2 regions of the Nocardioides sp. NBC_00850 genome follow, and region 1 is predicted to be linked to the other one. Evidence: riboswitches for the same ligand, from Rfam matches in the RefSeq annotation. Region 1 holds a riboswitch; the other holds the start of a gene.
What was found. A riboswitch is a leader RNA that binds a small molecule or an ion and turns the genes downstream of it on or off. The one in region 1 is predicted to bind cyclic di-AMP.
Positions count from the first base shown of each region.

Region 2: it holds a riboswitch for cyclic di-AMP, as region 1 does, so the genes downstream of both, OH802_RS24165 (NlpC/P60 family protein) here and OH802_RS26255 (C40 family peptidase) in region 1, are expected to answer to the same signal.

Region 1 covers NZ_CP108845.1:5,418,061-5,424,119, forward strand. The annotation lists gene ftsX (permease-like cell division protein FtsX) at 1-319, opposite strand, end outside; gene ftsE (cell division ATP-binding protein FtsE) at 392-1,081, opposite strand; gene OH802_RS26240 (hypothetical protein) at 1,156-1,779, shown strand; gene OH802_RS26245 (alpha/beta fold hydrolase) at 1,945-2,688, opposite strand; gene prfB (peptide chain release factor 2) at 2,693-3,811, opposite strand; gene OH802_RS26255 (C40 family peptidase) at 3,979-4,797, opposite strand; cyclic di-AMP (ydaO/yuaA leader) riboswitch at 4,803-4,974, opposite strand; gene OH802_RS26260 (response regulator transcription factor) at 5,188-5,868, opposite strand; gene ligD (non-homologous end-joining DNA ligase) at 5,883-6,059, opposite strand, start outside.
Region 2 covers NZ_CP108845.1:4,979,637-4,985,695, reverse strand. The annotation lists gene OH802_RS24185 (hypothetical protein) at 1-515, shown strand, start outside; gene OH802_RS24180 (APC family permease) at 496-2,412, opposite strand; gene OH802_RS24175 (NYN domain-containing protein) at 2,495-3,760, opposite strand; gene OH802_RS24170 (hypothetical protein) at 3,884-4,066, shown strand; cyclic di-AMP (ydaO/yuaA leader) riboswitch at 4,163-4,367, shown strand; gene OH802_RS24165 (NlpC/P60 family protein) at 4,385-5,371, shown strand; gene OH802_RS24160 (hypothetical protein) at 5,409-6,059, shown strand, end outside.

The DNA.
Region 1 (6,059 bases):
AGGCCTGCTCCTGGCTCTCCTCCTCGATCTTGTCGACGTACCTGTTGTCGTCGAGGGCGGCGGTGATGACCTTCTTCTGGCTGTCGTCGACGGCCCCAGCGCACTGCGGGTTGCGGTCGTTGGCGCCGTTGCACATGTAGAAGGTGATCTGCAGCTCGTCGCCCCAGACCTCCTCGGTCAGCTGGGCCTGCTCACGCAGCAGCAGGCCGACGCCGGCGAGGGTGAGCGAGACGAGCAGCGTCAGGGCCACCGCGACGTGCATCGACAGGTTGCGGCGTAGCCCCTGGCGGAGCTCGGTGAATACATAGCGCAGCTGCATGGCGGGTCGAGGAACCTTTTCTGGGTTGTGGAACCTGGTCGAAGGTGAGGGGGCCGGCTCAGAGCCGAAGCCTCAGAACTGGGCTCCGTAGCCGCCCTGGACCTGGTCGCGTACGAGGTGGCCGTGCTCGAGCTCGATGACGCGCTTGCGCATCTGGTCGACCATCTGGACGTCGTGGGTCGCCATCACGATCGTGGTGCCGGACCGGTTGATGCGGTCGAGCAGGCGCATGATGCCGACGGTGTTGCCGGGGTCGAGGTTTCCGGTCGGCTCGTCGGCGATCAGGATCATCGGCCGGTTGATGAACGCGCGGGCGACGGCCACGCGCTGCTGCTCACCACCGGAGAGCTCGTCGGGCATCCGGTCGCCCTTGCCGTCGAGACCGACCAGCTCGAGCGTCTCCGGGACGCGCTCCCGGATCTCGCGGTTGGAGTGACCGGTCACCTGCATCGCGAAGGCGACGTTCTCGGCGACGTTCTTGTTTGCCAGGAGGCGGAAGTCCTGGAAGATCGTGCCGACCTGGCGGCGCAGCCGCGGCACCTTCCAGCCGGCGAGCCGGTTGATCTCCTTGCCGGCGACGTAGACCCGGCCGGTGGTCGGGCGCTGCTCGCGCAGCATCAGCTTGAGCGCCGTCGACTTCCCAGAGCCGGATTGGCCCACGAGGAAGACGAACTCCCCCTTCTGGATGTCGATCGAAAGGCTGTTGAGGGCGGGGCGCGCCTGCCCTGGGTAGGCCTTGCTGACCTTCTCGAAGCGGATCACCGCACCGAGGGTAGTGCAACGGTGGTGGGCTCAGCACTTCGGCTCTGAGATACCTGCCCCTGTACTCTGACGGCGTGCGCTCTGCAGTCCGGATCCTCATCGGTGCCGTAGTCCTCACCGCGATCGCGGTCGGGGTCGGCGTACTCACCCTGAAAGACGACGAGCCCGAGGTCGCCGAGGTGAAGGGCGACCTGAGCACCACGGACACCACCACGATGCACGTACGCCGCGGCGCGTTCTGCGACCGCGTCCCCACCGAGGACGCGACCGAGGCCCTCGGCGGCGCTGCCGCCGAGAAGAAGGCCTACGGCGACGGCGACCAGACCGCCATCTCGGGTGAGGTCAACGACGTCTCGCAGGAGTACGGCTGCATCTGGACCGGCCCGGAGGACTCGGCCACCTCCGCGCGGGCCTGGGTCTTCGCGCCGCCGGTCACCCTGGACTGGGCCACGCAGATGACCAAGAGCGTGCCCAAGGGCTGCAAGGCCGCGTCGACCCCTGCGTACGGGAAGCCGTCGGTCGCCCTCACCTGCACCGACGCGAAGAAGCAGACGAAGGTGGTCTACCGCGGCCTCTTCGGCGACGCCTGGCTCTCCTGCGAGCTCACCGGCAAGGCCGGCGAGGCGCCCGCGACGGTCCAGAAGCGCGCCTCCCGCTGGTGCCTGGTGACCCTCACCGCGGCCGCCGCTGACGCCTGAGGTTCTCGATCGAGGCCCGGTCCCGGCGCGTCGTTTGCACCGACCTAAAGTCTAGTGCTTTAATCGACTTAGTCGCTCGGGCCGGGTAGGCACCTCACCGGGCGGCGCGCGCCGCCGCGGGCACTGAGTCAGAGCAGAGCCGGCTGGCGAGAGCGGGTGGGGTCCTTAGGGATGGGGATCCCACCCGCGACGCGGGACGCGTCGCATCCAGCACCGCGACGCGAGCCAGGCCAGGACGGTTTCGGCGAACTCGGCGGGCTGGTTGCGATGCACGAAGTGACCGACGTCGAAGTGGACGAGGTCGGCCTGCGGAATCCGCTGAGCGACCTTCTCCAGGTCCGACTGCGGGATGTGGCTGTTGCCGCCACCGGCCACGATCAGGGTCGGCATGGGCAGCAGCTCGAGCTGCTCCCACATCCACGCGTCGTACGTCGTCGCTTCGACCAGCAGGGACGCGATGCACTCCCAGTCGTGGGGCATCGACCTGCCCGCGCGCCCGGGCGACCTGCGCTCGCGCGGCGCGGGTGGCACCACGTCCTCGATGATCAGCCGGGAGACCAGGTCGGGCCGGTGCATCGCAACCAGGAGGGCGACGTTGCCGCCGGTCGAGTGCCCGACGACCACGGCACCCGAGATCCCGAGCGCGTCCATCGCCACGATGACGTCGTCGGCGATGAGCCGGTGGGAGTACTCCGAGGCCCAGTCCGAGTCCCCGTGTCCACGCATGTCGAAGGCATGCACCCGGTGGGCGGCTGCGAACGGCGGCACCACACCCTGCCACCGCTTCGCACTGCCTCCGAGCTCGTGCAACAGCACCATCGGCACCCCGTCCTCGGGACCGTAGGCGTCATAGACGTACGCCGCTCCCCGGCCCGGGAGTGGAAGCCTGGTGCGCGTCAGCGCAACCATCAACTCAGTTCTGTTCGGCCTTCTCGGCGCCGCGGCGCCATCGGATGCCGGCCTCGAGGAACCCGTCGATGTCGCCATCGAAGACCGCCTGCGGGTTGCCGGTCTCGTAGGTCGTACGCAGGTCCTTGACGATCTGGTACGGGTTGAGCACGTAGTTGCGCATCTGGTCGCCCCACGAGGCGGCGACGTCACCCTTGAGATCCTTGAGATGGGCCTCCTCCTCGGCCTTCTTCAGCGCGAGGAGCTTGGCCTTGAGGACGATCATCGCGGCGGCCTTGTTCTGCAGCTGCGACTTCTCGTTCTGGCAGGAGACCACGGTGCCGGTCGGGATGTGGGTCAGCCGGACCGCGGAGTCGGTGGTGTTGACCGACTGGCCACCCGGCCCCGAGGAGCGGTAGACGTCGACCTTGATCTCGTTCTCGTCGAGCTCGATCTCGTCGGTCTGCTCCAGCACGGGCACGACCTCGACCGCGGCGAAGGAGGTCTGGCGGCGGCCCTGGTTGTCGAAGGGGCTGATCCGCACCAGACGGTGGGTGCCGGCCTCGACGGAGAGGGTGCCGTAGGCGTAGGGGGCGTGGATCGCGAAGGTGGCGGACTTGAGGCCGGCCTCCTCGGCGTAGGAGGTGTCGAAGACCTCCACCGGGTACTTGTTGCGCTCGGCCCAGCGGACGTACATCCGCATCAGCATCTCGGCGAAGTCGGCGGCGTCGACGCCACCGGCGCCGGAGCGGATCGTCACCAGGGCCTCGCGGGAGTCGTACTCCCCCGAGAGCAGGGTGCGGATCTCCAGGCTCTCGACGGCCTTCTTGACCCGGCCCAGCTCGGCCTCGGATTCGGCGAGCGAGTCGGCGTCGCCCTCCTCCTGGGCCATCTCGACCATCAGGCCGAGGTCCTCGATGCGGGTGCGGAGCTCGGTGAACTTGTTGAGCTCGCCCTGCAGCAGGGAGAGACGGCCGGTGACGCGGGTGGCGTTGTCCTGATCGTCCCAGAGGTCGGGCGCGGCGACCTGCTCGCCGAGGTCGGCGATCTCCTTGCGCATCGCGTCCAGGTCCAGCACCTGGCCGATGGTCTGCATCGTTGCCTGGAGCTGCTTGATCTCGGTGTCGAATTCGGGGCCTGCCACGTCTTACAGGTTACTTGACGCGTGGTACCGCACCCGATTCGCCGACCCCACTGTGCCGACCTCCTCGGGGCTCCGCTTCGGAAAATATGCGCTCGCCCTCCGGTAGGGGAACCGGAGGGCGAGCGCCAGGGGGATATATGGGTCCCGAGACTGTGCCGAAAAGAGGGTCAGGCCTGGTGGGTCGAGCCGGCGAACCAGCCGTCCCAGGCAGCCTCTTCACGAACAGACGCGCCCGGCTTGGGAGCGTGCAGCATGATCGCCTGGCCATTCTCCCAGCGCAGGAAGATGCCGACGTGATAGACGGGGCTACCGAAGAACATCAGGTCGCCGCGCTGGATCTGGTCGTTCGGGATCGTCGGCAGCGCAGCGGCCTGGTCCCGCGAGACCCGGGGAAGCTCGATGCCGGCGGCCCTGAAGGCGTACTGCGTCAGGCCGGAGCAGTCGAACGAGCTCGGACCGGTGGCACCCCAGACGTACGGGTCGCCGATCTGCTCCGAGGCGACACTGATCGCCCGCTCGATCTTGCCCTCCTGGCTCGCGGCGTAGGCCTTCGCCTCTGCCTCGGCCTTCTTCTTCGCCTCCGCGGCCTTCTTGGCGGCGATCGCTGCCTTGCGCTTCGCCTCGGCGGCCTTGCGAGCTGCCTCGGCCTTGCGCTCCTGCACCTCGACAGCCCTCTCGAGCTGCTTGATGTCGGTGAGCATCGCCGTGGGGGTGGCCGAGGCCTCCAGGGTCGGAGCCTCCACCACCTTGGCCGGCGCGACGGTCGACTCGGCGGTGGTGGTGGTCTCGTGGGAGACCGGGGCGGCGTTGGCGGCGGGCACCGCTACCAGGGCACCGGCGGCGATGCCGCTGGCGAGGGTGATGCGGCCGACGAGCTTGCCGTGGCCACTGAGAGATCCTGCGATCGTCCGGGCGATCGAGACGTTCGGCGACCGGAACGGGCGCGGCGTGCCTCGATGGGCAGGATGAGATACGGACTTGGACATGCGTGAGTTCCTTCCCACGCCTGCGAGGTGAGCTGTCGGGTTCGGGCTAGAAGGTTGCCCGGCCATCTGCGATGGCTTCACCCCAAGCGACCGTCCGAGTTAGTCGCGTGGAACTTGGGTCCCCCGCTCCTGTCCCATACGTACTGCTGAGTGTGAGGGTAAAGGGGGTTCAGTAGTAGGGGCCGGCGTCCGGAGGGACAGGATTCGGCGTGTACCGGGGCCGGTCGTGCGTTCTGCACGGCTCATCCAAGGTGACATGCGATCTGGAACGGATCCAATCCCGAATGGCCGAATCTGGAGCACAATCGGCGTGTTCACGCGTGACTTTGCCGTCGTTTGTGAAACATCTCACGCACTGAACACGCATATGACACCGTGTCGAACTTGCGTTTACTCCGCTGCTTCGAGACGGAAACCGACGCCGCGGACGGCGACGACCTTCTCCTGCACACCGGCCGCCTCGAGCTTCTGGCGAAGGCGTCCGACGGTGACGTCGAGCGTCTTGGTCGAGCCGTACCAGTTCTCGTCCCAGACCTCGGCCATCAGCCGGTCACGGGAGACGACCTTGTCGCGGGAGGCGGCCAGGACGGCCAGCAGCGCGAACTCCTTGCCGGTCAGGGTCACCTCGCGCTCGCCGGCGTAGACCCGGTGGGCAGCCACGTCGATGCGCAGGGCGTCGTCGTCGGCGCCGGGCTCGACCGGACCCGAGCGGCGCAGGAGGGCACGGACCCGCGCCTGGAGGACGGCCAGCGCGAACGGTTTGGCCAGGTAGTCGTCGGCACCGGCGTCGAGCCCGACGACCAGGTCGATCTCGGCGTCACGGGCGGTGAGGATCATGATCCCGCCCTCGTAGCCGTTGTCGCGAGCGGCCTTGCAGACCTCGAGCCCGTCCATGTCCGGAAGGCCCAGGTCGAGCAGCACCAGCTCGGCGTCGTACGGAGGTGCCAGCAGCTCCAGCGCCTTCTTGCCGGAGTCGACCCAGGTGACGTCATAGCCCTCACGCTGGAGCGTGCGCACCAGGGGAGCAGCGATGTCCTCTTGGTCTTCTACGACAAGCACGGAGTTCGACATGAAGAGAACAATAGTTACAGCCCCGTAGGGCTTGTGAAGAGATCCCCCCTTTCAGATAAGCGCGTGATCACATCGTTAGGTCCCAGCTGGTCGATACCGAGCGGATCCTCGGCCCCTTCTGAGACCTCGTCCCAGGTGACCGGGGCCGCGACCGTCGGGGTCGCCTTGCCCCGTAGCGAGTAGGGACAGAT
Region 2 (6,059 bases), 440 kb from region 1:
ACGTGCCCTCCCGGGTCGGCAGACGGGGCCGGTCGGCCGTCGCCGCCGACGTCGGCTGGAGGCTCGCCGAGGATCTGCTCGTCTACCCGGCGCCGACCGAGGAGACGTACGTCGCCTGGTACGCCGAGTGCCTCGCCGCCCTCGAGTCGGCCGGGTTCACCGACGCGGTGCGTACGTCCTGGCATCACCTCGCCGACGAGGCGATCAACCGCCGTGGTGCCGGGCCGACGATCGCCGAGACCGCCCATCAGCTCCTGAGCAAGGAGCTCGCCGGCACGGCCGACCGGCTGCTGATCCGCTATCTCGACCAGGCGCAGAGCGTCACCCCCACCGACATCGTCGGCATCACCACCCGGCTGCGCCTGCACCGCTATCCGGAGGCGAGTCGCGCCGGGGTCCTGCGCCGCTCGGTGGGGCGGTGGCAGGACCGGGCCCGAGTCGATGCCGTCGTGGAGGCCCTGGTCGCCGCCGGCCAGGAGGAGGAGGCCGAGTGGGTCAGGGCCGGGTCGTCGTGAGCCGGGTCTGTCTGAGGTAGCGGCGCCCCGCACCGACGAGGAGGACGAACGCGCCCGAGGCGACGATCATCACCAGGGCACGCAGGCTCCACACGCTCCACACGGAGTCGTCGTCGATCCGGTGGCGGACGGCGCTGAGCAGCGTCAGTGCGACCAGGTACAGCGCCAGCACGACGAACGGACGGTTCGCCGGGTCACGAGAGACCAGCCGCGCGCCGTGGTTCTTCGCGTCGTACCAACCCAGGCCGGGGACCCGGAGATGATGGAGCCAGGGGAGCACGAGGAGGACGAGCGATCCCCAGCCGATCACCGCCACGCCCTTCCACACCCGGTCCCACGCGGACTCGTTGACGACCAGCGCGATGGCGACGAAGGCCGCGTACGCCGCGAACGGGAGGAGCCGCTGGGCACCCGTCCCGAGCAGGTCGGAGCGCACGGCCAGGACGACGCAGGTGACTGCGTACAGGATCAGGATCGGGATGGTGTTGAGCACGGCCAGGGTCTGCCAGTCGCCGCCCACCGCGACCAGGACGACCAGCGCGAGCACCAGGTTCACGAGCAGGATCAGCCAGAACGAGTCGCCGGTGCGGCCGGGGAGCCGTGATGCCCGCGGCTCGTGCAGGCCGCTGGGGACGTACCTCTCCGCGCTCAGCGCGTAGACCTCGCGGCTGAGGGCGTAGGTGAACACGATGCCGGACCCGATCGGGGCCAGGATCGCGGCGATCCGGACCAGCACGACCAGCCAGTCGAGCGGCGCCCCGGCCAGCGTGGCCGCGTCGGTCAGGCGAGCGTAGGAGGTGCCGTGCTCGGCCCCGGAGCCGGCCATGTGCTCGGCGTAGACCAGCTGGAGGGCGGAGTAGAGCAGGAACGAGCCGACGACCGTGCCGTAGACCGCCCAGCGCACCCGCCTGGCCACCTCGCGACGGCCGCCACGGACCTCGCCGGTCACGTCCAGGGGCGCCTGGAAGCCGATGTAGGCGTAGATCACGCCGCTGGTGATCAGCGCGCTCAGTACGCCGGTCGACGTCGGCCCGGCGGCCGGTCCGGGGCCGGTGAGGGGAGCGGGGACGGCGAGCGCCAGGCACACCACGAAGACCACCGGGATGGCGATCTTGAGCAGCGTCAGGGCCGCGTTCGTGCGGAGGACGAGCCGTCGGGGCAGCAGGACGAAGGCGATGATCGCGGCGGTCACCAGCACCGCCAGGGTCGATCCGGTCCCGGTGAGCCCGCCGTCGCCGGCCAGGGCGGGGACGATCTCGGCCAGCCCGTTGACCGCGGCCGCCGCCTGGGCGGCCGGGTTGATGGCGTACGAGATCCACAGGGATGCCGCGAGGATGATCACCACCAGCGGCCCGAAGGCGTCGTGCGGGTGGAACAGCAACCCGCCGGTGCGCTGGGAGATGAGCCCGAACTCGACCATCACGACCGCGATCGTGAGCATGAGTACGCCGCCGGCGGCCCAGCCGAGGAGCGCGGCCTCGCCCAGGCTCTCGTGGAGGGTGGGAACGGCCAGGAGCCAGCCCGATCCGATCACGCCGCCCGCGGCGAGACCGACGACCTCGACGAGGCTCAGCTTGTCGGCCTGATCGGCGGGTCGCTCGTCCCTCTCGTCCTTCGCAGGCTCTTCGGAGGCAACGGGCGTGACCGGTGTGACGGGCGTGACGGGCTCAGCGGGCTGCGGAGCGGGAGCCACGGGCACCTGCGCCCGTCGCATCGCCTCGAACGCGATCGCGGTCATCAGGCCCCCGACAGCCGCGACCCAGAAGCTCGACTCGTGCAGCAGCTCGCGGAATCCCGGGGACTTGAGGGCGTTGAGCTGGACGCTGCCGTAGATGGACATCACGAATCCCGCGGCGCACAGGATCATCCTGGCGATCGCGCTGAGGGTGTGCCGCACGCGCTGGTCTCCCACTCCCGATGATTCGAACGTCGGGAGAACCTATCGAATCAGGCCGGGGTGGCGCAGGAAGCCTGCTGGATCAACCGAGCAGGGGCGAGAGCGAGGAGAGCGGGACGGTGCGCGCGCCGGCGCGGCGTACGTCCTTGACGACCTCGGCGTCGTCGGTGGCCACCAGGATCACGCGGCCGGCGGGCTCGGCGTCGACGAGGTCGCGGATGACGTCGTCGGCGATGACGCCCTCGGGGGAGAAGAGGACCTTGACGCCGCGCGGAGGCACCGCGGTGGGACGTACGGATGCGGAGTGGGCGTCGAAGACGACGGTCGTCTCGGCGCCGGTGCGGGCGGCGATCGGCGCGATCGCCCGCAGCAGCCGCAGCCGCTGGGCATCGAGCGCCGAGCCGGGCCACAGCGCCTTGGAGACGTTGTAGCCGTCGACGATCAGCCGGACCCGCGGCATCGCCAGGAACTGCTCGAGGTGGGCGCTGCTGGTGACCCCCGCACCGGCGGCGGCGTCCGCGGAGGCCAGCTCGGCCTCCACCCGCTCGCCCGGGGTGCCGGTGACCGGCGGCAGCGCCAGCTCGCGACGCAGGCCCCCGGCCGCGTCGAGCAGCGTGTCGAGCAGGAACCGGGCCCGCAGCGAGGCATCCTCGCGGTCCGTCTTGGACGTACGCCGCTCGGCAGCGGCCTCACGCTCCAGCTTGTCGATCTGGCTGCGGAGCTGCCGCAGCTGGCGGTCACGTGCGGCGAGCTCGTCCTCGGCGCGGGCGAGCGCCGTGCGAGCCTCGGTCAGAGCCTCGTCCAGCCCCGTGCCGGCCTCGCGGGCGGCGGCCCGGGCCTCGCCGAGCTTGCGTCGCAGGGCGGTGTTGTCGGCCTTGAGGTCGTCGAGGCGGGCCTTGCGGTCGGCACGCACCTCGCGGAGCTCGTCCTCGGCCGCGGCGAGCTTGCCGCGCAGCCGGGCGACCTCGGCGTCGACCACCGGCACCGCGGCGGCCTCCAGCCGGTCCAGGGCCTCCTTGAGCGAGACCTCCCAGCCGTCGGGGCGGATGAGCCAGACGACCGCGGCCGCCTCGGCCGGATCCTCGGGGAGGACCACGTCGTCGGAGGAGCCCTCGGAGACGTACGCCGGTCGCAGCTGGCTGCCGACCTTCTCCCGGACCTCGTCGTCGCTCTCGAGCACCGAGGCGATCATCGCGCCACCGGCCTTGGCCCGCCGGGCGGGCGCGAAGTCGGCGATCCGCTTGAGCGCGGGCGGCAGGCGCACCACGTCGGGAAGCACCCCGGCCGTGAGCGCGACGATGCGCCCCCGGACCGTGTCGGGGAGCGTCGCGTACGCGGAGACCTCCATGTTCCAAGTGTAGGGACCCGGTCCGCGATCGCCGCCTTGAATACCGTGCTGCGATGGTGGTGACACGCCGGACGCAACCGGGCGAAAGCAAAAATGTCGGTGCTCGGTGAGACCGTCACTCACATGACGACGAGAATCGACTGTGACACCTGCCTCGTGCGGGGACTGGCGTGCCACGACTGCGTGGTCACCGTGCTTCTGGGGCCGCCTCCGGAGCTGACCATCGAGGACGACGAGCGCCGGGCGCTCGACGTGCTGGCCGAGGGTGGACTGGTCCCGCCGCTGCGCATGGTGGAAGGGATGTAGCCGAACTTTTGGGCGTGGGTGGTTGGCAGGTGGGGGATGCCGTCGGCTAGTGTGCGCAGGAACTTGGCGCTCGTGGAAGTGGGTCAACCGGCCCACGCGAGTGTCGCGCTTAGTCCAGGCCCGCTTCGGGGCGGGCCAGGAGCCGGGGAACCACACCGGTCGTACGCCGCGAAAACGGAGTGCGATCACCTGGGGTGCATCCGCCGCAAGGGCGATCTGGGAGACCAGATCGAGGAGCGGTGGTAAGGCAGGTCGTGCCTGAACCCGTCAGCTCACCCGGTAGGCGTCAACGACTACACACAAGGAGACCGTCCGCTCGTGACACGCGACCGGAAGCGACTCATTGCCGGAGCAGCCGGCATCGCCGCCATCGGTGTCGCCGGGATCATTCCCGCAGCGACCCCCGCCCAGGCAGACCCTGACATCGACGACGTTCGCAAGAAGGTCGACAAGCTCTACACCCAGGCCGAGGCGGCCAACGAGGACTACAGCAACGCCAAGCTGCGGCTTCAGGACCTCAAGGACCAGCTCGACGACCTCAGCTCCGACGAGAAGCGTCAGAGCAAGGAGCTCGACAAGATCCGCGCCGAGCTCCGTGACTCCGTGCTGCGGCAGTTCGAGGGCTCCGACGTCTCTGCCGTCGGCCAGGTGATCACCTCCGAGGACCCGCAGGAGTTCCTCGCCGGTCTCTCCACCGTCTCGTCCTACAACGCGCTGCAGGCCGACCTGCTGGCTCGGTACAACACCGAGGCGGAGGCCCTCCAGGTCCGCCGCGAGGCCACCGAGGACGCCAAGTCCCAGATGGCCAAGGTCAAGACGACCATGCAGCAGAAGAAGAGCGAGATCGACAAGAAGTACGAGGCGGCCCAGGCCGAGCTCGACGAGCTGGAGGCCGATGAGCTGGAGGAGTTCCAGTCCACCGACACCAGCATCCCCTCCAACCTGCCGCCGCCCTCGGGCCGCGCCAAGGTGGCCGTCGACTATGCCCTCGCCCAGGTCGGCGACTCCTACGTCTACGGCGCCACCGGCACCGAGTCGTGGGACTGCTCGGGCCTCACCATGGGTGCCTGGGGCCAGGCCGGCGTCTCGCTCCCGCACTCCTCCTCGGCGCAGTACAGCAGCGGACCCCAGGTCTCGCGCGACCAGCTCGCCCCCGGTGACCTGGTCTTCTACTACAGCCCGATCAGCCACGTCGGCATCTACATCGGCAACGGCATGATCGTGCACGCGTCCAACCCGAGCACCGGTGTGAAGGTCTCCCCGATGGACGAGATGCCCTACACGGGCGCCGTCCGCCCGGGCTGAGTTGACCCAGGACCCCGAAGAGGCCGATCGTTCGCAGGTGCGAACGGTCGGCTCTCTTCTTTCCCGCATCCAGGCCCATCCCGCCCTGATCGGGGCCGGGCTCGTGCTGGTGATGCTGCTCGCCGGGTTCGTCGGCTGGCGGCTGACCGGCGGTGGCGAGTACGTCGCACCGACCCCGAGCAGCGCGCCGGTCGTGCGCGCCGACACCGAAGGCGCCCGGGCCTCGCTGGAGGAGCTGGTCGACGGCGTACGTGACGGGGCGGAGCCCGAGGGCGAGGACGCCGCCTCGGTGGCGGTGCGCAACGCCCGGGCCATCGGCATCGGGGACGTCACCGCGAGGTACGTCGCCGAGTCGGGCAACGTGGAGCCGGACGGCTCCTGGACGGCCGACGTGGAGATGTCGTGGCGCACGCCCGGCGACCCGGCGCTGACCGAGGAGCTGAAGGTCGGCTTCGACGCCGAGGGCGCGATCAGCGGGTTCTCGGCGGCCCAGGGCACCCGGCTGCCGCTGTGGCTCAGCGGCCCGGTCGAGGTGCGCCGCACCGGCTCCACGCTCGTGGTCGCCCAGGCGTCCGCCGAGGTCGCCGACCGCTACGCCGAGCTGGCCACCACCGCCGTCGCTGGGGTCCGCAAGGTGATCCCCTGGAACGACCCGCGCCTGGTCCTCGAGGTGCCCGCGAACGGCCTC